4 regions of the Methylobacterium sp. E-012 genome follow, and region 3 is predicted to be linked to each of the others. Evidence: predicted binding sites of a transcription regulator. Region 3 holds the regulator's gene; each other region holds the start of a gene.
The links. The regulator LexA, encoded in region 3, represses DNA repair genes until DNA is damaged. The targets are predictions, from matches to a motif close to TGTTCNNNNTGTGTTCNG.

Region 1 (5,673 bases), 2.8 Mb from region 3:
CGGGACGTTCGGGCGGGTGATCACCACCTTGGAGATCCGGCGCTGGCGGAGCTGGTCGGCGGCGCGGGTCCCGGCGATGTAGGTCTTGCCGGTGCCGGCGGGCCCCAGGACGATGACCTGCGGGGAGCGGGCGAGGGCGTCGAGATACTCGGCTTGGCGTTCGGTGAGGGGCTGAATCGGGGCGAGGTTGCGTTCTTCGTCGAAGCGCGTGCGGTGAATACGGGACGTGCGGTCTTCAACCAGTTCAAGTCGTGCGCGGCGTCTCTTCATGGATGTACACTCCAACGGGACTTGCCAACCTGGATCTGTTTCTGAACTGCCGTTTACCTGCCTGCTCCCGGTTCTACACGTCTTGCGGAACTAATACCGTCCCTTTGCCGAAGGTTCCGCGCCGCGCTCGTCCGCCTGTGGAGAGCGTCACAACGTCCCGCGCGCGGCCGAATACGTGACGCAACGGCCGCGCCAGCGTGATTCGCACCTGACGATTGCGCACGGGGTGTGACCAGGGGGTGACGGTCGGCGCGACCGCCCGGGAAAAGGCGCCGTGCTGGCGCGGATGCATCAGGCTCGGGAGGGGGGAGACGCGCTGACGCGGCATCCGGCACGAAAGCGTTCCTCCGCGCCCGATCGGGCGAAGCCGGCCGACCCTGCCGCCGGGGACCGTCCGGGCTTGATCGGCGGGACTAGCTTGATCCAGCCTGGATGAAGCTGTCGAGGACCATCTTCCGGCCGGCCTTGTCGAAGTCAACGGTCAGCTTGTTGCCATCGACCTCGGCGACGGTGCCGGGGCCGAACTTGGTGTGGAAGACCCGCTGGCCGGCCTCGAACGCCGAGGGCGTGCCCGTCGACTTGGCGATCAGCTCGCCCTCGATCTGCCGCGGCCCCCCGGCCTGTCCGCCGGCCCGGCCCCCCGGCGCGGACCCGAAGCCGCCGCGGCCGGCCTGCGGCGCGGTGGCGGCCTGGGCCCGCTGCCAGCCCGGCGTGCCGTAGCTCGATCCGAACGGCGCGGGGTTGCGGTCGAACCGCGAGGCGCCGGCGGAGAAATGAGCCGGCGCCTCGATCACGTCGACCGCCGATTCCGGCAATTCGTCGATGAACCGGGACGGGATGGTCGAGGACCACAGCCCGTGGATGCGCCGGTTGACCGCGAAGGACAGCTTGGCCCGCTTGCGCGCCCGGGTGAGGCCGACATGGGCGAGACGCCGCTCCTCCTCCAGGCCGGCCCGGCCGCTCTCGTCCAGCGCCCGCTGGCTCGGGAACAGGCCGTCCTCCCAGCCGGGCAGGAACACGGTGTCGAATTCGAGCCCCTTGGCGGCGTGGAGCGTCATCAGGGAGACCCGGTCGGCGCCCTCCGTCTCGGAGGCCTCCATCACCAGGGAGACGTGCTCCAGGAAGGCCGCGAGGTCGGGGAACTCCTCCATGGAGCGGACGAATTCCTTGAGGTTCTCCAGCCGGCCGGCGGCGTCGGCCGAGCGGTCCTTCTGCCACATCTCGGTGTAGCCGGATTCCTCCAGGATGGTCTGGGCGACCTCGCTGTGCGGCTGCGCCTCCACCAGCCGCGCCCAGCGGGAGAAGCTCGCGGTGAGCGCCCGCAGGGTCGAGCGGACCCGGGGCTTCAGCTCGTCGGTCTCGCACAGGCGCTCCGCGGCGATCCGCAGGGGCAGCCGGTTGGCGCGGCCGTAGGTGTGGAGCTGCTGCAGGGTCGCGTCGCCCAGGCCCCGTTTCGGGGTGTTGACGATCCGCTCGAAGGCGAGGTCGTCGCTGACGTTCACGGTGGCGCGCAGATAGGCCAGGGCGTCGCGGATCTCGGCCCGCTCGTAGAAGCGCGGGCCGCCGATCACCCGGTAGGGCAGGCCGAGCTGGACGAAGCGGTCCTCGATCTCGCGCATCTGCGCGGAGATGCGCACCAGCACGGCGATCTCCGACAGGGGATGCTGCTTGACCTGGAGCGACTCGATCGATTCGGCGAGCAGCCGCGCCTCCTCCTCGGAATCCCAGGCCCCCGACACGGTGACGCGTTCGCCCGGCTCGTCCTCGGTGCGCAGGGTCTTGCCGAGCCGGCTCTCGTTCCTGGCGATCAGCCCCGAGGCGGCCGCCAGGATGTGGCCGGTGGAGCGGTAGTTGCGCTCCAGGCGCACCACCACGGCACCGGGGAAGTCGTGCTCGAAGCGCAGAATGTTGTCGACCTCGGCCCCGCGCCAGCCGTAGATTGACTGGTCGTCGTCGCCCACGCAGGCGATGTTCTTGCGATTCTGCGCGAGCAGCCTCAGCCACAGGTACTGGGCGACGTTGGTGTCCTGGTACTCGTCGACCAGGATGTAGCGGAACCGGTCCTGGTAATTGGCGAGCACATCAGGGTTCTCGCGCCAGAGCTTGAGGCACAGCAACAAGAGATCGCCGAAATCGACGGCGTTCAGCGTCGCGAGCCGGGCCTGGTAGGCGGTGTAGAGCGCCCCGCCCTTGCCGAAGGCGAAGGACGCGGCCTCGCCCGGCGGCACCTGCTCGGGCGAGAGGCCGCGGTTCTTCCAGCCGTCGATCGTGTGGGCGAGCGCCCGGGCCGGCCAGCGCTTCTCGTCGATGTTCTGGTCGGCGATCACCTGCTTCATCAGCCGCAGCTGATCGTCGGTGCCGAGGATGGTGAAGTCGGATTTGAGCCCGACGAGCTCGGCATGGCGGCGCAGGATCTTGGTGCCGATGGCGTGGAAGGTGCCGAGCCAGGGCATGCCCTCGCCGGCCGGGCCGATCAGCGCGCCGATCCGGTGCTTCATCTCCCGGGCGGCCTTGTTGGTGAAGGTCACCGACAGGATGTCGAAGGGCCGCGCCCGGTTGGTGGCGATCAGGTGGGCGATGCGGGTGGTGAGCACCCGGGTCTTGCCGGTGCCGGCCCCGGCCAGCACCAGGACCGGGCCCTCCGTGGTCTCGACGGCGCGGCGCTGCTCGGGGTTGAGCCCCTCGAGATAGGCGGCGGCGTCGCGGCGGAGCGCGCCCATGGCGCGGGCGGCGATGGAAGAGGCGGGAGCGCCGTCCCCGGCGGGCTGCGCATGCGGGCGGTTCTGCATCCCGCATCCCTGGACCAAATCGCGAACGGCGTCGAGGGCGCGTGCGCGCGGTGCGACCTGAGCGTGTGGGCGCAGCCGCTTGCACGCTGGGTCTCATGCTCCGTCCCGAATCAGGTTCCGCTTCGCTGCGCCTGTCCGGGAACCGGCACATCGAGCGCCGCGCGAGCGGCTCCGGACCGTGGCATCACCGCTGGCGCCTCCGAGGGCTTATCGTGCTATGGCCACTTGCTCGCGGGGGCACGCGGGGCGGTCCCGCGCGGAAACGAGTGCGGAACGGGACCATTGCGTGATCTTCTGACCGCGCTGGCGGGCGCCGTCATCCTGGTTCTCGTGGCGGCGCTGGCCGTCCCGCCCTTCGTCGATTGGCAGGCCCACCGCGCGCTGGTCGACCGGGCGCTCACCCGGTCGCTCGGCGTGCCCGCCCGGACCGACGGGCGGATCGAGGTCCGGCTCCTGCCCTCGCCGCGGCTGCGCGTCGACCGCCTGCATCTCGGGGCCGATCCGGAGCGCCCGACCCTCGATGCGCGGTTCGTCAAGGCCGAGGTCGCCCTGGCGCCGCTCCTGAAGGGCGAGTTCCGCTTCACCGAGACCCGGATCGGCCGGGCCGAGATCAAGCTCCCGCTGGCCGGCCCCGACGCCCTGAAGCTGCCGGGCGGTCTCGGGGAGGCCCTGGGCACCCGCGATTTCGCCATCGAGGCGCTGCACGTCCAGCAATTCCTCGTCACCACGCAGGTGCCCGAGACCGGCCGGACCGACCAGTTCTACGCGCAGGACCTGACCCTGCAGGCGCCGGCCCTGGTCGGGCCCTGGCGCGTGGAGGGCACGAGCGGCGGCGTCCCGTTCCGGGCGGTGAGCGGCACGCCGGGGCCGGACGGGCGGCTCGCCGTGAAGATCTCGGGGGGCGGCGATGCCCACCCGCGGTTCGAGGCGGATGCGCGGTTCGGCCTCGTTCCCGTGGAGACCGGCCGGGCGGTCCAGGTGGAGGCCGAGGGCTCCGCCCGCCTCGTGGTCGGCCCGCCGACCCAGGCCGCGGGCGCCTACCTGCCGTTCACGATGGGCGCGACGTTCAAGGCCAGGGGCACGCAGGTGCGGTTCGAGGGGGTCGATCTCGCCCTCGACCCGGGGGGGCGCACCCTGCGCCTCGGCGGCACCGGCCGGCTCGACCTGCGCCAGTGGCGCGCCGCCCTGAGCCTGGAGGCCCGCCGCCTCGACCTCGACGCCTTCCTGGCCTCGACCGAGGGCCAGAACCTGATCGCCCGCGGCCTGCCCAGCTGGGGCGGCGACCTGCCGGCGATGCTCGACCTCGATCTCGCCGTGGGCAGCGCCATGCTCGGGGGGGACGAATGGTCGAACCTCGCCCTCACCGGCACCCTGGAGCGGGCCGGCGGCCTGCTGCTGCGGCGCCTCACGGCCACCGGCCCGGCGGAATCCACCGTCAGCGTGAGCGGGCAGGTCGACACCGCGCCGTTCCGCCTCACCGGCCCGGTGGCGCTGAGCGCGCCCGATTCGGACGCCCTGGGCCGCTACCTGCGCCGCCTCGGCCTGGAGAACCCCCTGACCGCCCTCCTCGACGGACGCCGGGTCGAGGCGGCCGCCGATGTCTCCGCGGACCCCGGGAGCCTGTCCCTGCGCAACCTGCGCCTCGCCCTCGGCGCGGCCCGGATCACCGGAAACGCCCGCTACACCGCCGCGGAGGCCGGGGCGCGGGGCCATTTCGAGGCGCAGATCCGCGCGAACGGCATCGACATCGCCGGCCTGCCGCCCCTCGGCACCGCCCTGGGGAGCCTGCGCGACCTCGACCTCGCCCTGACGCTGGAGGCGCGGGACGTGCGCTTCGGGGCCGCGGGCTCCGGCACCGGCACCATCGCGGCGAGCATCCAGACGGACGGCGCCGGCCTCGTGGTCGACAGCCTCGCCGTGACCGATCTCGCGGGCGCGAGCGCCACACTCTCCGGCCGGATCGGCGCGGACGGGACCGGGCGCGTCTCCGGCCGCCTGAAGGCCCCGGTGGCGGCGCCGCTGCTGGGCCTGCTCGAACGGGTCTGGATCGGCGAGATCCGCCTGCTGCCGGCCTTCCTGCGGGACGCGCCCCTCGACCTCGCCGTCAGCCTCGACCGGGAGGGTGGCCCCGCCCAGGCCCTGCGCACCCAGGCCCGGGGCAGCGCCGGCGGCGGCAGCCTCGACCTGACCCTGGCGAGCCGCGGGACGGGGATCGAGGGCGGCACCGCGACGCTGAGTACCCCCCGGGCCGGGACGTGGTTCGGGCGGACCGACATCGCCGGCCTCCAGCAGCCCGCGGCGCTCCACGTGAAGGCCGAGCGACCGGACGGCGCCGGGCTCGCCCTCAGCCTCGACGGGATGGTGGCGGGGCTCCGGCTCGCGACCTCCCGGCCGGTCCTGATCGGCGCCGACGCGCTGCCCAGCGGCGGCGTGGTCCGGGCCGAGACGGCCGATCTCGGGCCGTTCCTGACGCTCGCCGGGGCCGCGAGCCTTCCGCCGGGCGCGTGGCCGGCCGACCTGACCGTCACCGTGTCCCGGGAGGCGGGGGAGGGGGCCGCCACCCTGGCCGGCCAGATCGCCGGATCGGGGGTGAGCGGGACGCTGCTGCGGGCAC
Region 2 (5,673 bases), 300 kb from region 3:
ACGTCGAGTGGCTGCCTGTCTCGGCGCCGGTGCCGCCCTGCCTTGCCGCTTGCTGCGCCCGGCAGGCTCCCTGGCTTTGACTGCGCCGGAACTCGGCGTCTCCGCTTCACGCTGCGGCCGCACGGCGTGCGCGTCGAGGAAGCGCCGGCACGCGTCAAAGCCGGTCTCAGCCTCCCGCGGGCAGATGATGCCACACTGCTCGGCCAGGCTATGTGCGTACTTGAGCATCGCCGCGCTCGGAGTCCGGTGGTCGCCCGATCGGTCGGCGTCGCCATCCTGAGGTACGCGTGGCCCGGCGTGGGTGTCGAGAAAAGACCGGCACATGCTGATGTTGCTCTTGCAGCCGCGCGGCAGCTTCACACCCCTTCTCTCCGCCAAGCTAACCGCAAACGACACCATGGCCGGCGTCGGCGGCCGGTTGTCGGCCTGACTGAGCGGGATCAGGCTCGGATCGAGGCTGACGACGGGCGAGTTCGCGATCGCGGCGATCAGCTCATCGAGGCGCGCGCGCGTGCGCTGTCGGAAGGCGTTCGCGCGCTCGACGGCCACGGCACGCGTGGCCGCACGACCGATCTCGGCCAGTTCCGCCTCGAACAGGGCGCGTCCGACCGGGTCACCGTAGGTCGGAAATACACGCCGCACCGCAATCATGAAGGCCAGCCCGACCTCGGTCACCTCGATGGCCGGGTCTTTGCCGTTGGCCAGGGTGATGTAGCGGCTCTTCAGGAGCTTGGGCAGGATCGTGTCGCGGGTGGCGGCCGTGCCGAGGCCCTTAGGCTCGTTCGGGTTGACCGGGTTCTCCAGGGCGCGCTTGACCGCCGGATCATCGACCTGGTCGATCAGCCGACCCATCACCACCGGCAGCTCGCCTCGAGTGATGCGTCGCGGCGGCTCGGTCATCGCGGTGGCGACATCCGCGCCCGTGGCCGATGCGCCCTCCCCGTCGTTCACAAGTGGCAGACGCGCGGACGTGGCCTCGGCCTCTCGCTTGGCCTTGCCGGGTACGACGTCCGCTTCGAGTTCGGCTTCGCTGCCGTAGATCGCACGCCAGCCCGGGGCGCGGATGACGCTGCCCGACACGGCAAACCGCTTCGCGCCCAGCGGCGTTCCGACCTCGGCGGTAACGCTCGTGCGGGCGTCGATGCCGTCGGGCAAGTGGGCGGCGAGAAAGGCTTTCGCGACGAGCTCCCACAACCGGAACTGCTCGGCGGTGAGACGGCCGCGTTCCGGCACCTTGCGTAGGGGCACGATGGCGTGATGCTCGCCCGGGTCCTTGACGTAGTGGCCCTTCGCCCCGCGTCGGATCAGGGGCGCCTCGCCTCCCGGGATGACGTCACGCACATCGGTCAGCTCGGTCGCGATGGCGGTGACGATCGCAGCGGCATCACCCGCCTGCCCCTCCGGCAGGTACTCGGACTCGGTGCGCGGGTAGCTGAAGTAGCCCTGATCGTACAGCTCCTGGGCGAGCCCGGCCGTGTGCTGCGGATCCCAGCCGAACCGCTTGGCGCAGCGCCGCGCCAAGGTGTCCTTCGAGAACAGACGGGGCGGTGTGCGGCGCACGTCCTTGTGCTCGACCGCCAGAGGGCCCGACCACGCTGCGGCGGCAGTTCGGATCGTCTCTGCGACGGCCGGGTCGAAGATCCGATCCTTCGGGGCGTGCCACAGGGTCAGTTCGGCACCGGACTGGGTGGTCAGGTGCAGCGCGACCTTGAAGAAGTCCTGCGGCACGAAGGAGCGGATCCGCTCCTCCAGGTCGGCCAGGATGGCGAGGGTCGGCGTTTGCACGCCGCCAAAGCGCCAGGGCTCCCGGAAGGCGGGCGGGCGCAGGCGCAGCGAGATGGCCCGCGTGCCGTTCAGGCCAAGGTGGTAATCCTCGTACTGCCTACAGAGTGCCTCAAGGTAGGCGGCGTAGTCGCGCTCGCCTGAGCCCGGCTCCTTGGCCAGGGCTGCGAAGGCGCGCCGGATCGAGACGTCGTCGAGCGCGCCGAGCTTGAGCCGGTCGACGCGGCCGCGCCAGCCCAGATGCTCCAGCACCTCCCAGGCGATCATGGAGCCCTCTCGCCCGGGATCGGTCGCGATGATCACGCGCTCGACGCCGCTCAGCGCCTGTCGGATTGCGGCGATCTTCGGCTCGTGCGACTGGCCGGACCGATTGGTGCCGCAGCTGACCGGGATCGTGGCGAGCTTGATGGGCAGCGCCTCGAAGCGCCATAGCTTCCACTCGGGCCGGATGCTACCCGGCTCCTCGGCCGATAGCAGGTGCCCCTCGGCGGCCACGCAAACGGTGTTCGGCGAGCGGAAAAAGCGCTGCAGCTGCCGCATGGCCGAGGGCTTCTCGAAGAAGAACAGCGTGCGGCTGGAACTCGGAGGTGACATCTCGCTATCCGCGGAGGCGCCCGCTGCACATGGCAGCCTGTTCGTATTTTGTTCTAAAAAGGGTTCGCGCGCAATCGCGCTGAGTGAGAAGCCGCAACGCCCTCGCGCCCAACACTCTAAAGCGAAGAAGCTTCTTCTAGTTACGATTGGGCACTCGAATGGATCTGTATCAAACGCACGGATGGGGCAAAGCCAAGGGCAAAATTTCCTAAATCGGACTTTTGCGTCAAGCACTTGGCGGGGCTGAGTCCCACCAAGTGCAGGCACGTTCCGGTTAGATGAGCCGGCGCAACGTAGGCCGATGAGGATCCTTGCCCGAGCTCACATTGTGAAGGAGTAACCGGTTCCACAAGGGCCATCGTTCTTGGAATAGATCCGCCTCGTCGGCGAAAGACGGATGTAAGGTATCGAATTTCGGCCGTCTCTCGGCTGACATATGTTGGTCGTAAGTTCGAGCGAAGATGCGGTGCTTGAAGACGTAAGAAAGCATATGAGGTTGATTTAGCACCGGTTCAATACTGAACGAATGACAGGAGGTGCTACCGGGTCGGAACGTATGGGTGAGCCGGTCGAACGCCTCTTGACTGATTGAACCAGAAACGAGCACACAACTAGAAACCCGCCATATTGCAGCGATGCTACCTCTAGTTCCTAGGGAAATATCGATGCCACCGATTGCGATTGCATTGGGCATCGATTCGAGCAAAGCTTGCTTTTGCTGATCGAGTAGTCTTCCAAGATCAAAATCGACGAGCAAGCCTTTTGCCACTAATGCACTGGGCGGAGTCCACCACAATTGGACCCACGGATCATTCTCCCCAAGGACATGCTCTGCTTGCGCGAGGAGCCGCAGCCGATACCGCCTTGCGCACACCGGGCAAACCCCAGAGAAGCATCGGTTGTCCTTTCGGCAGAGTTTCAAACGCTCGAGGATCCCTTGAGCGGCTCGGCCCCTGTTTTTCTCTAAACGCTCCATAGTGCGGCTGGCTGCTCGGCGACAAATTTCGAATGATTCGTAGCGAGATATGTATGATTTTAAGTCAGTCATAGTTCGTCTCCAGTTGATGGAGGCCACTACAAGCAACCAAAATTCTGCCGCGTCAAATTTACAAACAAGATTTAGGTTGTTTAAACTCGTCCATGATTGACCGATAAGGTCCGAGAAGAGCTTGATCACATTTACGTGATGGGTTCGATCGAAATTACGACTCTGGAAAATTTAACTTCTAACTCATGATCATCTAACGAACCCCCGCGTTGCTCGTCGTCGCAGCGAGCGGGGGTTCGTTCTTTAACGGCTGAGCTTTGCCGAATAGAGCTATTCCTGCTGTAGCGAGGGAGAAGCAAAGGGCTGAGGTAAAACCCCTGGCCGTGCCTCTCATCCATCGAACACGTATCTCGGACCGCTCGATGGCGAGCACATCGTGATAAGGACGGCGCTATCAACCTCACGCCACCCTTCATCGCCGCGACCAGGGCTGCCGCTGTTTCCAGGCTCGAAACTGCTTCAGCGCCTCATCCCGGATTGCATTAGCGAGCGCGGTCCCCTCGCGGTTGCCGAAGAGGAGTCCGTCGAGGGTGCGGCCGGCCATGACGTCGAGCAGGCGAACCCGCTGACCGGTACGTAGCCAATCCTTCTTGATCCGCCACGCCCGGGTGTCGAAGCCGGTCAGCGGCTGATCGCGTGAAACGGTCCGCAAAAAGACGGTGCGGTAGACCTTCTGTGGGGCCTTCAGCGCGTAAACGAACTGGCGCACGATGTCGTCGTCAGGCACCGCCTGAACGTGCACCGAGGTCACGCCTTCCTTGATGCTGGCATGCCGGGCACGGAGCGGCTGGAGGATACCATCGAGCTCCTGACGCGTGGCCCCCCAGGCGAGCAGGTGGCAGTGCCAAGACACCGAGTCGAACACGGCCCAGCCCGATGAGGACCAACGGGGAAAAAGCGCGACCTCGACCATGCCGATGAAGGGCAGGTCGCCTAAAGCCTGCCGGGCCACTTGCTGCAGGTGATAGATCTTGAAGTGGGCGGCCTCGCTCATGCACCGTCGATCCGACCGCAGTGCACGGCTAGGCGCGAACCGATCCTCGAGGGAAAAAGCGTAACGCGCGGGAGTGACCGTCACGAAGCAGCGCGGGCCATATGCGATGCCGGGCTCAGCAGCGACGTGCTTCAGGGCGATTTCGGCAAAGGCGATCCGCGAATAGGCGTTGTTGGCGTAAAGTGCGTGCGCGTTGGACCGCTGAAGCTCGTCGAGCGCATCGCGACAGGCGACCTGCTTGTAGTTCTTGCGCGGGTATTCGAGGTAGTCCTTTATCCGATCGTCAGCCCGCAGGTGAACCTCGGCGAAGGTGGCCATATCGACGATGGTGGGTAGAGGTGATCGCGGGTCGTAAGGTCTGGGGGGTCGAATTTCAAAAACCTGCTTCGGCGGCCTGTAGGAGCGCGAAGGTGATAGAAAATGGGCATATTCTAGCATAGGTTGCCTGCATTGATGAGGTGATAGGTGCTATAAGGTTGTTTGAATAGATGTGTTTCTTGAGCAGTTGGAACTATTCGACGAACCATCTTGGGACCGAAGGGCTCGAGCTTTGTTAGGCCCGAGCCCTTCGTTGTTGAATTACTCGCTATCTAAGCCAATGCAGTCAAATTTTTTGCAGGCAAATTCTTTGTAGTCCGAGGTACCCTCAACGCGTTGGATCTTGAGTTTTGCTTGCTGCCCTTTTTCGATCTTCATCGCTCTATCAAGGTGCTTCTCACTCACCCAAATTTTTAATGCCACAAGGTCGCCCCAAGTCTCATCTTCAAAGATCGCTGCTTTCAGGGCCCTCGACTTTGTAGCGAGCTTCGCAACCGCTTTGACGCCTCCGTCCTCGTCGATTTGCTTAGCTATCTCATCAGGTGAGATGCTATTGTCGCAATAATATCGAGCAACATTTGCATACACGTTGACAGTCTGTTCTTTCTCCCGGGTGTCTGCGTTAAGAATATATCGCGCTAGAGTGTTGAGCTTGTTCAACGTATCGCGCTTGCGGCCGGTTTTTTTTCTCCGTCTCTAAGAAAAATTTCTCTTTCAGAAGTGCCTGGTACCCGAGTACATCGCCGTCAAACAACTTAGCACTGCGAGCGATGTCGGCGATGGCGAGGTGTAATTGATCGCGATAGGATCCTTCTACCGATTCATGTTTCTTTCGAGCTTCTCGAGCGACATCGAGGGCAGATTTCGGCTTCTCTTTCTGTTCCATTCTTCCGACCTTTCGGCCGAGCTTGTTGGCGCCCATTTGTCGGCATTGACG
Region 3 (5,673 bases):
CCCTTGGTGGAGCGCTCCCGGTCGGTATCCTCGATGCGCAGCAGCATCCGGCCGCCCGTGTGGCGGGCATAGAGCCAGTTGAACAAAGCCGTGCGGGCCCCGCCAATATGCAGGTAGCCGGTGGGCGAGGGGGCGAAGCGCGTGACGACGGCTGAGGACATCGGTCCGGTGTGTTCGGGGGCGGGTCGGGAGGGGGCGCAAGGCGCGGCGCGGGGCTCGACACGGCGCCCTAGCACGAAGCGCCGGCTGTAGCACGGGCCGCCGGATGGGTTAAGAATCGGGCCGGGAATCGCTGGGCCGGCGTCGACAGATCGCGCGGATCGGGGCGGCGGCAATGCGGCGGATCGGCGCGAGGCTGGCGGGGGGCGTGCTGACGCGGGCCACCCCGCGCGCGGCGGCGCTCCCGGCGCTGCGCGACTGGGCCGCCGCGGGCCTCGCCCGGGAGGCCGAGCAGCGCCGCCTGTTCCCCTGGCTGGCGGTGGCCTTCGGCGCCGGGATCCTGGTCTATTTCGCGGCGGCGGACGGCGAGCCGGTCCTGGCCGCCCCGCTGATCGGGGCCGCCCTCGCCCTGGCGCCGGTGCCGGTCCTGGGCGCGCGGCCGGCGGCCCTGGCCCTGGCCCTGGCGGCGGCGGCCGCGTTCCTGGGCTTCGCGGCGGCGACCTGGCGGGTCGCGCAGGTCGACGCGCCGATCCTAGCCCGGACCACCATCGGGCCGCTCACCGGCATGGTCGAGGCGCTGGACGAGCGCGAGGTCGGCGCCCGGCTGGTGATCCGGGTGGAGAGTTTTGCCGGGCTCGCGCCGGAGCTGCGGCCGGCCCGGGTGCGGGTCTCGTTCCGCAAGACGCCGATCCCGCGGCCCGGGGAGTCCATCGCGGCGACCGCCCGGTTGCTGCCACCCCCGGAGGCGGCCCGGCCGGGGGGCTACGACTTCGCCCGGGACGCCTATTTCCAGGGCATCGGCGCGGTGGGCTCCCTGGTCGGCGCGGTCACGGTCCGGGCACCCGCGGAGCCGCCGCCCCTGCGCCTGCGCCTCGCCGCCCTGCTGGACGAGGCCCGCAACGCGCTGACCCGCCGGATCGCGGGGGCCGAGGGCGGCCAGGCGGGGGCGGTGGCGGCCGCCCTGGTGACGGGCAAGCGCGGGCTGATCGGCCCGGCCACCAACGATGCGCTGCGCGCCGCCGGCATCTACCACGTGGTCTCGATCTCGGGTCTCCACATGGTGCTGGCCGCCGGCGTCGTCTTCTGGCTGGTCCGGGCCGCCCTCGCCCTGGTCCCCCATTGCGCGCTGTTCTGGCCGATCAAGAAGATCGCGGCCGGCTTCGCCATGGTGGGGGTGAGCGCCTACTGCGCCTTCTCGGGCTGGGACATCGCCGCCGAGCGCTCGCTGATCATGACCCTGATCATGCTGGGCGCGATCCTCGCCGACCGGCCGGCCCTGTCGATGCGCAACCTCGCGCTGGCCGCCCTGATCGCCCTGGCGCGGGAGCCGGAGGGCCTGCTCGGCCCCAGCTTCCAGATGTCGTTCGGGGCGGTGGCCGGGCTGATCGCCTGCGCGCGGCTGATCGACGGGCGCCTCTTCGTCCGGCCCGGGGCGGGGCGGATCGGCCGGCTCGTCGGCACCGGGCTGTCGGCGGTCACCGGCACCCTGGCGACGACCCTGGTGGCGCAGGTCGCCACCGCGCCCTTCGCCACCTACCATTTCCAGACGGTCCAGCCGTTCGGCCTCGTCGGCAACGCACTGACCCTGCCGCTGGTCTCGCTGGTGGTGATGCCGTCCGCGGTCATCGGGATCCTGGCCTATCCCTTCGCCCTCGACCGGCCGGTCTGGTGGCTGATGGGGCAGGCGGTCGGCGGCATGCTGGCGATCTCCGCGTGGATCGCCGGGTTCGAGCGGGCGACCGTGGTGCTGCCGGCCTTCGGCACCGGCGCCCTGGCCGCGATGACGGCGGGCCTGCTGCTGGCGACGCTCCCGGCCTCGCGGCTGCGCTGGCTCGCCGTGCCGCCCCTCCTGCTCGGGCTCGGCCTCGCGGCCCTTCCGGACCGGCAGGACCTCTACGTCGACCGGCAGGGCTGGGGCGCGGCGGTGCGGGGGCCGGACGGCCGCCTGGCCGCCCTCGGCAGCCCCTCCGGCTTCGTGCTGGAACAATGGCTGAAGGCGGATGGCGACGGGCGCCGGCCCGACCGGGCGGCCGGAGCGGGGCCCGGCGGCCGCTGCGACCGGCTCGGCTGTACGGCGCTTCTGCCGGACGGACGGGCGGTGGCCCTGATCCGGGACCGGCGCGCCTTCCCCGAGGATTGCGCCCGGGCCGCCGTGGTGATCACGAGTCTCACGGCGCCGCCGACCTGCACGGGGCCGCTGGTGATCGACCGCCGGGTCCTGGCGGCGCACGGCGCCGTCGCCCTGCGCGTCGACGGGGGCGGGTTCACGATGCGCGCGGCCCGCGGCGACGGACGGTCGCTGCCCTGGCGTCCGCGGGCGGCACCGCCGGCCGGCTCCGAGCCGGGGGCGGATCTCCCCGCCGAGGGAACCGGCGGCATGGCCTCATCCGAAGTGCCGCAAGCCCCGGCCGACGCCCCGGCGGAACCGCTTCAGTAGCGGCGCACGAGGCTGACGAGCCGGCCCTGGATCTGGACCCGGTCGGGACCGAGCACACGGGTCTCGTAGGCCGGGTTGGCGGCCTCGAGGGCGATCGAGGAGCCGCGGCGCCGCAGGCGCTTGAGCGTCGCCTCCTCGTCGTCGATCAGCGCCACGATGATGTCGCCGGTATTGGCGGTGTCCTGCTTGCGGATCACCACGAGGTCGCCGTCGAGGATTCCGGCCTCGACCATCGAATCGCCGCGCACCTCCAGGGCGTAGTGCTCGCCCCCGGCCAGGAAGTCCGGGGAGAGGGTGATGGCGTGGCTCTGGTTCTGGATCGCCGAGACCGGCGTACCCGCCGCGATCCGGCCCATCACGGGGATCGAGATGGACCGGCCGCCGTCGTCGATCATCCGGGTCGCCGCCGGCTGGGACGGCTGGGACGGCTGCCTGGACTTGCCACCCTCGACCACGCTCGGGGTGAAGCGGCGCGGCTCGGGGGCGGGGGCCGGGGTCGGCGACCGGTGCAGGCTCTCGGGGATGCGGATCACCTCGATGGCGCGCGCCCGGTTCGGGAGGCGGCGCAGGAAACCGCGCTCCTCCAGGGCCGTGATCAGCCGGTGGATGCCCGATTTCGACTTCAGGTCGAGGGCGTCTTTCATCTCGTCGAAGGACGGGGGAACGCCGCATTCCTGCATGCGGCTCTGGATGAACCGCAGAAGGTCCAGCTGCTTGCGCGTGAGCATCGAAGGGGGCCTCGCGGCTTGGCGGACCGCCCCAGGGCGGCCGCTGAAACAAATCGCGAACACGTTAAACGTTCCGCAAGTGTTCCGCAAGCGTAATACGGCCACGCTCGTGTCCCGGCGGCAGAGGCGGAGCACAAACGCATTGACGGCACAAGCGGAGCCGTTTCAATGCACCCGGGCGCCCCGCCGGACAAGACCGGCGGCTCCGGCGGCGGGTCGGTATCGGGCTGGGAATGATGAGGATGCGACAGCTCGCGGCGCCAGGGTCCATCCGTTTCGCCCTGGGCGTCGCCCTCCTGGGCTCGGCGCTCGCCGGCTGCACCACCGGCTTCTCGTACATCTCGCGGAACTACGTGGCGCTCACCCCCCAGGTGGTGACGATCGGCTGCAAGGAGCCCTACGAGGTCTACGACAACCGGCAGCTGCGCCGGATGCTGATCGTCTCGAACGCCCTGCGCGAATATGCCGGTTGCAACCTGAGCGAGGTCCGGATCGATCCCGAGCCGGAGGCGACCCGAGTCAAGCGCTTCCGCACCGCCGCCCGCGCCTATCTCGACGAGACCGTGCGGGAGGAGTGCCGGGTCACCGGCGAGACCGTGTTCGATCCGCTGAAGACCGAGTTCGCCTATGCCTGCGACGCGCCGGTCGAGAGGCGGGGCACGGTGGTGCCGCGCCTGCCCGGCCGCAATCCGGGGCCCGCCCAGCGCTGATCCGCCGGGCCGGAGGGGTCCGGCGTCCCTGACCCGCCGGCCGGGACACCGGTGCCGGGGGGATGCGTCAGGCATCCGGCTTCGGGAAGGTGCGCTCGGTGGCGTCGCCGGCCGCCGCCAGCAGGGCGCGCGCGAAGGCCCGGGCCTCGGCCCGGTCCAGCACGATCGCGGCGGTGACCGGCCCGCCCCCGAGATCCGACAGGGCGAGTTCCAGCCGCACCCCCTCGGGCACGGCGCTCGCCTGCAGGCTCCAGCCCGGCCCCCGTTCCGCGCTCTCCGCCATCGCTCAACCCTCCCGGTGCGCCCCGGGAAAACGCCGCAGGCTCCCGCCGGAACTGCCCCGGCCCGGGACTGTTCCCGAGCCGTGCCAAGCGCTTCCCTGCCCCGCCTCGCGGCGTTCCTCAAGACTGCGGGCCCCGGACTCGTGGTGATGCTCGCCGACACCGATGTCGGAAGCCTCATCACGGCGGCCCAGAGCGGCGCCCGCTGGGGCTACTCGCTGCTGCTCCTGCAGATCCTGCTGGTGCCGATCCTCTACGTCGTCCAGGAGCTGACGGTGCGGCTCGGGACCGCCACCGGCCGCGGCCACGGCGAGCTGATCCGGGCGCATTACGGGCCGGTCTGGGCCTGGATTTCCTTTGGCGGCCTCGTGGTCGCCGGGATCGGCGCCATCGTCACGGAATTCTCCGGCATCGCCGGCATCGGCGACCTGTTCGGGGTGCCGCGGCTCGTGAGCCTCGGCCTGCCGGCCGCCCTGCTACTCGGCCTCGTGTTCACCGGGAGCTACCGGCGGGTCGAGAGGGTGGCGATCGCGGTCGGCCTGTTCGAGCTGGTCTTCATCGGGCTCGCCGTGGCGGCGCGGCCGGATCCGGGGGCGATCGTGGCATCCTTCGCCCACATGCCGCTCGGCGACGGCCAGTACCGGGTCCTGATCGCCGCCAATATCGGCGCGGTGATCATGCCGTGGATGATCTTCTACCAGCAATCGGCGATCGTCGACAAAGGCCTCGGCTGGGACCACGCACGGCGCTCGCGGCTCGACACGCTCCTGGGCGCGGTGATCTCGCAATGCGTGATGGGCGCGATCCTGATCGCGGCGGCCGCCACGATCGGCAGGGCCGGGCAGGGCACGAAGGACGGTCTGCAGACCGTGGGCGACCTCGCGGGGGCCTTCACGCCGGCCCTCGGGCCCTGGCTCGGGCAGGTGGTGTTCGGGGTCGGGATCATCGCGGCGGCCTTCGTGGCGCTGAACGTCGTGGCCCTGGCCCTCGCCTGGGGTTTTGGCGATGTGACGGGCAAGCCGCATTCCCTGGAGCAATCGCCCCGGGAGGCGCCGGCCTTCTACGGCGCCTTCGCGCTGGTGGTGGCGGCCGGCGCGGTGTCCGTGCAGCTCGTGCCGAATCTCGTGGCGCTCAACATCGCGGTCGAGGTGATGAACGCCCTGCTCCTTCCGCTCGCGCTCGGCCTCCTGATCCTGCTCGCCACCCGGGCCCTGCCGGAGGGGAAGCGCGTGGACGGCGCCTACAAGTGGGTGGTCTACGCCGTCTCGGGCCTCACGATCGCCTTCGCGATGGTCGGGGTGCTCGACGGGATCGGCCTGCTCTGACCCGATTGACGCGGGCGGCGCGATGATGTCTCC
Region 4 (5,673 bases), 2.2 Mb from region 3:
GAAGGTTCCGGCCGGGTCGGCGGCGAAATCCGACAGGCCGCGCGCCTTGGCCAGGGCCTGGGCCAGGGTGATGCCGTCGGCCTGGAACGGCAGCTCGGTGGCCTGGCCGAGCGCGCCCACCGCCAGGAAGGTCTGGGGATCGCGCACCAGGGTGAGCACGTCGTTGGGCCGCAGGTAGATGTTTTCCTTGGGGTTGGACACCACGGTGGTCAGGGGGACGGTGGCGGTGACCGGCCCGCGCGACAGGCGCACGAAGGTCTCCGAGACCGGCGAGCGGTTGCCGCCGGCGGCCGCGATGACGTCGAGGATGCGGTCGCCGTGGCCGGAGAGCGGCAAGCGGGCGCCGGCTGCGCCCTCGCCGGTGACGGTGACGGCCTGGGAGATCGGGCGGGTGACCGAGACCAGCACCTGCGGCTGGATGGCCTTGCCGGCGAGTTCGTTCTCGATCAGGGACTGGACGTCCTGGGGGCGGCGGCCGGCGACCTTGATCCGGCCGGCATAGGGCACCGAGATGGCGCCGTCGCGCCCGACCGGCTGCTCGGGGATGAGGGCGGATTTGGAGCCGGCGGAGAAGCGGTCGGCGACCAGCGGGCCGGAGAACAGGCCGCCGGAGCCGGCCTCCCAGACCGAGACCGAGACCATGTCGCCGATGCCGATGACCGGCTCGGCCGACGACCGGTGGTCGCCGAAGGAGGCGAGCAGGCTGTCCAGCGGCCGTCCGCGCAGGGCCTCGACCACCGCGGGGGTGACGTCGATGATCTCGTAGCGCGCCAGCATCCCGCCATCCGGGGTGGCCACCTCCGCGCCCGCCTGGATCGCGCTCGCCGTCGGACCCGCCGCGGGCAGGTACGTGCAGCCCGACATCGCCGTGACGGCGAGCAGGACGAGGGGAAGTGTTCGCATCCAGATGTTGCCCATCGGTAGTGCAGAGCCCGTGCCTAACCCATGGCGGCCCGGGTGTCCGTAGCGGGTGAGCCACACTCCGCCGGGGACGGCCGAGCTCGCGGTTTCATCCTCGCTAAGCACAGCTTTTTCGGGGCAGACGCCCGGAATCGACCGCGACGGCCTGACCGATCCGGCCCCGCCCGCCCCGGGATGATGGTGCGGTGGCCCGGTTTCCGGACGTCTGCAAGGCCCGGAACCGCCCCCGTCCGGCTCGGCGGCGCGATACGCCCATTTCCGGACAGCGCCTGATCCCCGGCGGTTCGCCAGAAAGAGCGTTCAAGCCCCACGGAGCGCCAGGCCCCTTCCGTGCGGGCCGCCGGCATCATGCGTCGCAGTCGGACACCACCATCATGGGAACAGAAGGTTTTTCCCCTCCCCGCACGGGCTACGGGCGACGCAGGTCAAGGCACGCGGCTCATGACGCAGCGCGACAGCCCTCCTCCCGTGCGGGAGAGGGGACCCGAGTCCCGCCGGTCTGACCGGCGAGCTCGCTGAGCCCTCAAACCTGTGCCGCCCGTAACCGCGAGGGGGAGAAGAGAGTGTCTCGGCCCGCGATGTGTGAATATCTTAGCCTCTGCGGGAGAGAGCGCGCGTCGCGTCGGCTTCGAGGCGGCGATCACCACTCAACGGGGCGCGCCTGGGCGAAGGTCGCGAACGATGCCCGCATGGGGACGCTAATTGGTCTGGCTCACCGCGGTGCTGATCTGGTTGTAGACCCCGCTCATCCGGGTCGCGTAGAGGCGCAGGCTTCCGGCGGCGACTAGGAAGATCAGGGAGCCGATCAGGGCATACTCGATCGCCGTCGAGCCGCGCAGGTCGCGGGCGAACTGCACCATGGCGACGGCGGCCGCACTGGCACGGCCGGACGGGGGCATCGATCGTGCGGCGCGCTGCTCCGCCCCGCGGCAGTTCGGTTCATGCATGATTGAAACCGTCCCCCACCGCGCTCCGCCGCCCCCGAGGCAACGCGGCCGATCTCCGTGTTTACCCGACCCGCTATTGCCGCTGTCTTAAACCAGTCTCCGAAAGCGTATCCCTTCGGCAGGTTACGCCCGATTCCAACCTGGGAGGGCGCGTCCGAAGGATCGGACGCGCCCGGAACCGGATCAGGCGTGGCCCGCCTTGTGCCGGAGATCGTCGATCCGCTTGGAGGCCTCGGCCTTGTCGAGGTCGGGGTCGAACGCCTTCGGCTCCTTCGCCTCCTCCGACAGGGTCTTCAGGTACGAAGCCTGGGCCCCGGTCATCGGCTCGCCGCCGGTGGTCCACTGATCGGGGTCCTTGATCTGGTTCGAGACGTCCTTGGGATCAGTCTTGGGATTCGCATCCGACTTCTCGGCGTGCTGGTCGGTCTTCGAAGCGGACTTCGCGGTGGACTGGGCCATGGTTCTCTGTTCCTGCAATGTTCCAACTTCCCGGGATGAACGCGCGGGTCCCGGGCCGGTTCCGGCCGACCCGCGGACCGCGCGGTTTCGTGCTGCGGCCTTTCCTTCCCCGGCCCCGATCCTATTCATGATCCCCGGCGCCGGGTCGGCGCCTCGGAGCCACGGGGATCCGGACGATGTCCCAGAGGGTGCAGACGCGCGAGACCGGACCGGCGACCGTGGGCGCGCAGGTGCTCGTGGTCATGGGCGTCTCCGGGTCCGGGAAGAGCACCGTCGCGGCGCTGATCGCCGAACGCCTCGGCTGGCTGTTCGTCGACGGCGACAGCTTCCACAGCCCAGAGCACGTCGCGAAGATGCAGGCCGGCCGCGCCCTCGACGATGTGGATCGCGCGCCCTGGCTCGCGCGGATCGCGGTCTGGGTCCGGCAGAGGCTGGAGGCCGGGGAATCGGGGGTGGTGGTGTGTTCGGCCCTGCGCCGGGCCTACCGGGACGTCCTGACAGGCGGAAGCCGGCGGGTGCGCCTCGTCTATCTGGAGGGGGACAGGGCCCTGATCGCCGGGCGCCTCGCCGGGCGCCATGGGCATTTCATGTCACCCCTCCTGCTCGACAGTCAGTTCGCCGCGCTGGAGGTCCCCGGCCGCGACGAGCACCCGATCACCGTCGGCATCGCCGAGCCGCCCGCGGTGATCGCGGAGCGTATCGTGGCGCGGCTCGCGATGGAGACCCGCCCGCGGGCGGACGTGGAGTGAGCCGATGATGATGGGATCCGACAAGGACCAGGGAAAAACCCAAGGGATCGCCCTGGTGATCTCCGACGTCGACGGCACCCTGGTGACCGGTGACAAGCGCCTCACCCCCGCGACCGTCGCGGCCGTGGCGCGGCTGCGCGCGGCCGGCATCGGCTTCAGCATCGCCTCGGCGCGACCGCCGATCGGGCTGCGCGGCCTCGTCGCCGAGCTCGGCCTCGACCTGCCGATGGGGGCGTTCAACGGCGCCAGCGTGGTGCGGCCGGACCTGTCGATCCTCGAGGAGCGGACGATCCCGGAGGCCGCCGCGCGGGCGGCCCTCGACCGGCTCCTGGCGGAGGGGCTCGACGTCTGGGTCTTCGCCGAGGGCGCGTGGTGCCTGCGCGACCCGGACGGCCCCTATACCGACCTGGAGCGCCGCACGATCGGCGCGGAGCCCCGGGTCGTGGCCGATCTCGGCACGCTCATGGGCACGGCGGCCAAGATCGTCGGCGTGAGCCGCGACCCTGTCCATCTGGCGGCGTGCGAGGCGCGGATCGGGACCGCCCTGGCCGGGCGGGCCACCGTCCACCGCTCCCAGGCCTATTACCTCGACGTCACGCCGCCCGATCTCGACAAGGGCCGGTTCGTCGCCTGGATGAGCGCGCATCTCGGCATCCCGCCGGAGCGGATCGCGACCTTCGGCGATGCCGGCAACGATCGTCCGATGTTCGCCAACAGCGGCTTCTCGGTGGCGATGGGCAATGCCGAGGACGCCGTGAAGGCGGCGGCGCACGCCGTCACCGACGGCAACGACGCGGACGGCTTCGCCCACGGCGTCGCGCGCTTCATCCTTCCTTAACGCCCCGTCCCGGACGGTGGCGCCCGCTCGGGACGATGCCGGCGATGGGCCGCAGGTGCCCCCGGCGAATGACGCCGCCTGTGTCCGCCAGAGCACAGGGCGCGCCCGTACCCCGGCCGCCCACAGCTTGCCGAAGCGGGGCCGCTTTCCGGCCTCATTTCCCCGCGACCTAGCTTGACCACAGAGCAAGCAAGACCGGGTCTCGGAATGCATCGCCTTCTCCTGGCCGCCCTCCTTGCGGTCGTGCCGGCCGCCGCCTTCGGGCAGGCGGCGCACGACAACATCGACGCGTTGATCGAGCAGCAGGCCAAGGCGAACGGCGTTCCGGCGAGCTTCGTGCACGCGGTGGTCAAGCGCGAGAGCAACTACAATCCGCACGCCAAGGGCGGCAGCGCCCTGGGCCTCATGCAGATCAAGCACGCGACCGCGCGCAGCCTCGGCTATACCGGCGACGCCGCGGGGCTCCTCGACCCGGCCACCAACCTCCGCTACGGCGTGGCCTATCTGGCGGGCGCCTACCGCACCGCCCAGGGCAATCTCAGCCAGGCCTATCAGTACTACAACCGCGGCTACTATTTCGCGGCCAAGCGGCAGGGCATCTCCACCGAAGTCGCGTCTGTTGTCGCCCCCGTGGCCGCCTCGGCGAGCGCCCTGGCGAGCCTGTTCGGCGGCGGCGTCGCGGATGCGGGCGCCCCGGCCCTGGCCTACGCCCCGACCGTCGCGGCGGTCGCGGCGCCGACCGAGGCGGTCGAGGTGCCGCTGCCCCCGCGCCGTCCCACCGCCCTGACCGGCACGATCCAGTTCGCGAGCCTGTCCGTCGAACCGGCTGCTCTAGCCCCGGCGGAACCGGCGGCGCAGGTCCAGGCCGTCGAGGTGCCGCTCCCGCCGCGCCGGCCCGCCGGCTTCGGCGCCGGGGCCGCCGCGCCGACCGAGATGGCGGAGCTGCGTCTCTCGCCCCCGGCCGAGGCCGTTCCCGGTCCGGCCGCGACGCCGACCGCCGCCTCGGCCCCGGTCGGCGAGACCGTCGAGGTGCCGCTGCCCCCGCGGCGGCCGACCCTTCAGATGCTGGCCGCCGCCGGTCCGCGGCGCGCGCCGGCCGGCGTGGCCCTGCAGGAGGCCACCGCCCTACCGGTCGAGTAGCGCCGCACCCCGCCCCCGCCGGCGCGATCCCGGATCGGGTGCGGAGGCGCTGCGCTGCCCACACAAGGATCATGCTCAAGCCTTGACCATCGCGGCGTTCCGCAACAGATAGACCGCGCCAGCAACGTGGTTGGATCGGTACGGCACGCGCCGCTGCCGGGTCGCAGCGGCCGGATACAGGTCGCGCAAGACAGATCTTTTGGGCAGGAATACGCGGGTCTCCGCGCGCAAGGTCGGGCCGCCTTCGTCCGGGCCGCGGAGCGCGATCGATCTCGAAGCGGTAGACATGCAGGGCACGGACTCTGCTTCCAGGCTGGCAGGAAAGCGGACGGCGCCATGACCGGCGTGGTGGAACAGGAATCTCTCTTTCTCACGGACCTCGGGCGCCGCGTCAGGCACGCGCGCACCGTGCGCGGATTGTCGCGCAAGGTCCTGTCGCAGACCTCGGGCCTCTCCGAGCGCTACATCGCGCAGCTGGAGGGTGGCCAGGGCAACGTGTCGATCATCCTGCTGCGGCGGGTCGCCAACGCCATGGGCGTGCGGCTCGACGACCTGATCACCGGCAACGACGCCCTGCCCGACTGGCCGGTGGTGCGCGACCTCCTCGGCCAGGCGAGCC

Region 1: the regulator LexA is predicted to act here: its motif matches at 3,070-3,087, upstream of AC3IF1_RS04100 (ATP-dependent helicase).
Region 2: the regulator LexA is predicted to act here: its motif matches at 2,415-2,432, upstream of AC3IF1_RS16210 (type IA DNA topoisomerase).
Region 4: the regulator LexA is predicted to act here: its motif matches at 2,335-2,352, upstream of AC3IF1_RS07000 (DUF3072 domain-containing protein).

Annotation. Positions count from the first base shown of each region.
Region 1 covers NZ_JBYQEY010000001.1:874,757-880,429, forward strand. Annotated here, with positions in the region: gene AC3IF1_RS04095 (PhoH family protein) at 1-270, opposite strand, end outside; gene AC3IF1_RS04100 (ATP-dependent helicase) at 684-3,059, opposite strand; gene AC3IF1_RS04105 (AsmA protein) at 3,342-5,673, shown strand, end outside.
Region 2 covers NZ_JBYQEY010000001.1:3,344,359-3,350,031, reverse strand. Annotated here, with positions in the region: gene AC3IF1_RS16210 (type IA DNA topoisomerase) at 1-2,376, opposite strand, end outside; gene AC3IF1_RS16205 (hypothetical protein) at 3,837-4,736, opposite strand; gene AC3IF1_RS16200 (hypothetical protein) at 4,998-5,396, opposite strand.
Region 3 covers NZ_JBYQEY010000001.1:3,647,109-3,652,781, forward strand. Annotated here, with positions in the region: gene gltX (glutamate--tRNA ligase) at 1-161, opposite strand, end outside; gene AC3IF1_RS17695 (ComEC/Rec2 family competence protein) at 335-2,596, shown strand; gene lexA (transcriptional repressor LexA) at 2,590-3,324, opposite strand; gene AC3IF1_RS17705 (hypothetical protein) at 3,567-4,034, shown strand; gene AC3IF1_RS17710 (hypothetical protein) at 4,102-4,317, opposite strand; gene AC3IF1_RS17715 (NRAMP family divalent metal transporter) at 4,399-5,640, shown strand.
Region 4 covers NZ_JBYQEY010000001.1:1,472,954-1,478,626, reverse strand. Annotated here, with positions in the region: gene AC3IF1_RS07010 (polysaccharide biosynthesis/export family protein) at 1-903, opposite strand, end outside; gene AC3IF1_RS07005 (Flp family type IVb pilin) at 1,620-1,868, opposite strand; gene AC3IF1_RS07000 (DUF3072 domain-containing protein) at 2,052-2,327, opposite strand; gene AC3IF1_RS06995 (gluconokinase) at 2,504-3,076, shown strand; gene AC3IF1_RS06990 (Cof-type HAD-IIB family hydrolase) at 3,081-3,914, shown strand; gene AC3IF1_RS06985 (lytic transglycosylase domain-containing protein) at 4,122-5,054, shown strand; gene AC3IF1_RS06980 (helix-turn-helix transcriptional regulator) at 5,391-5,673, shown strand, end outside.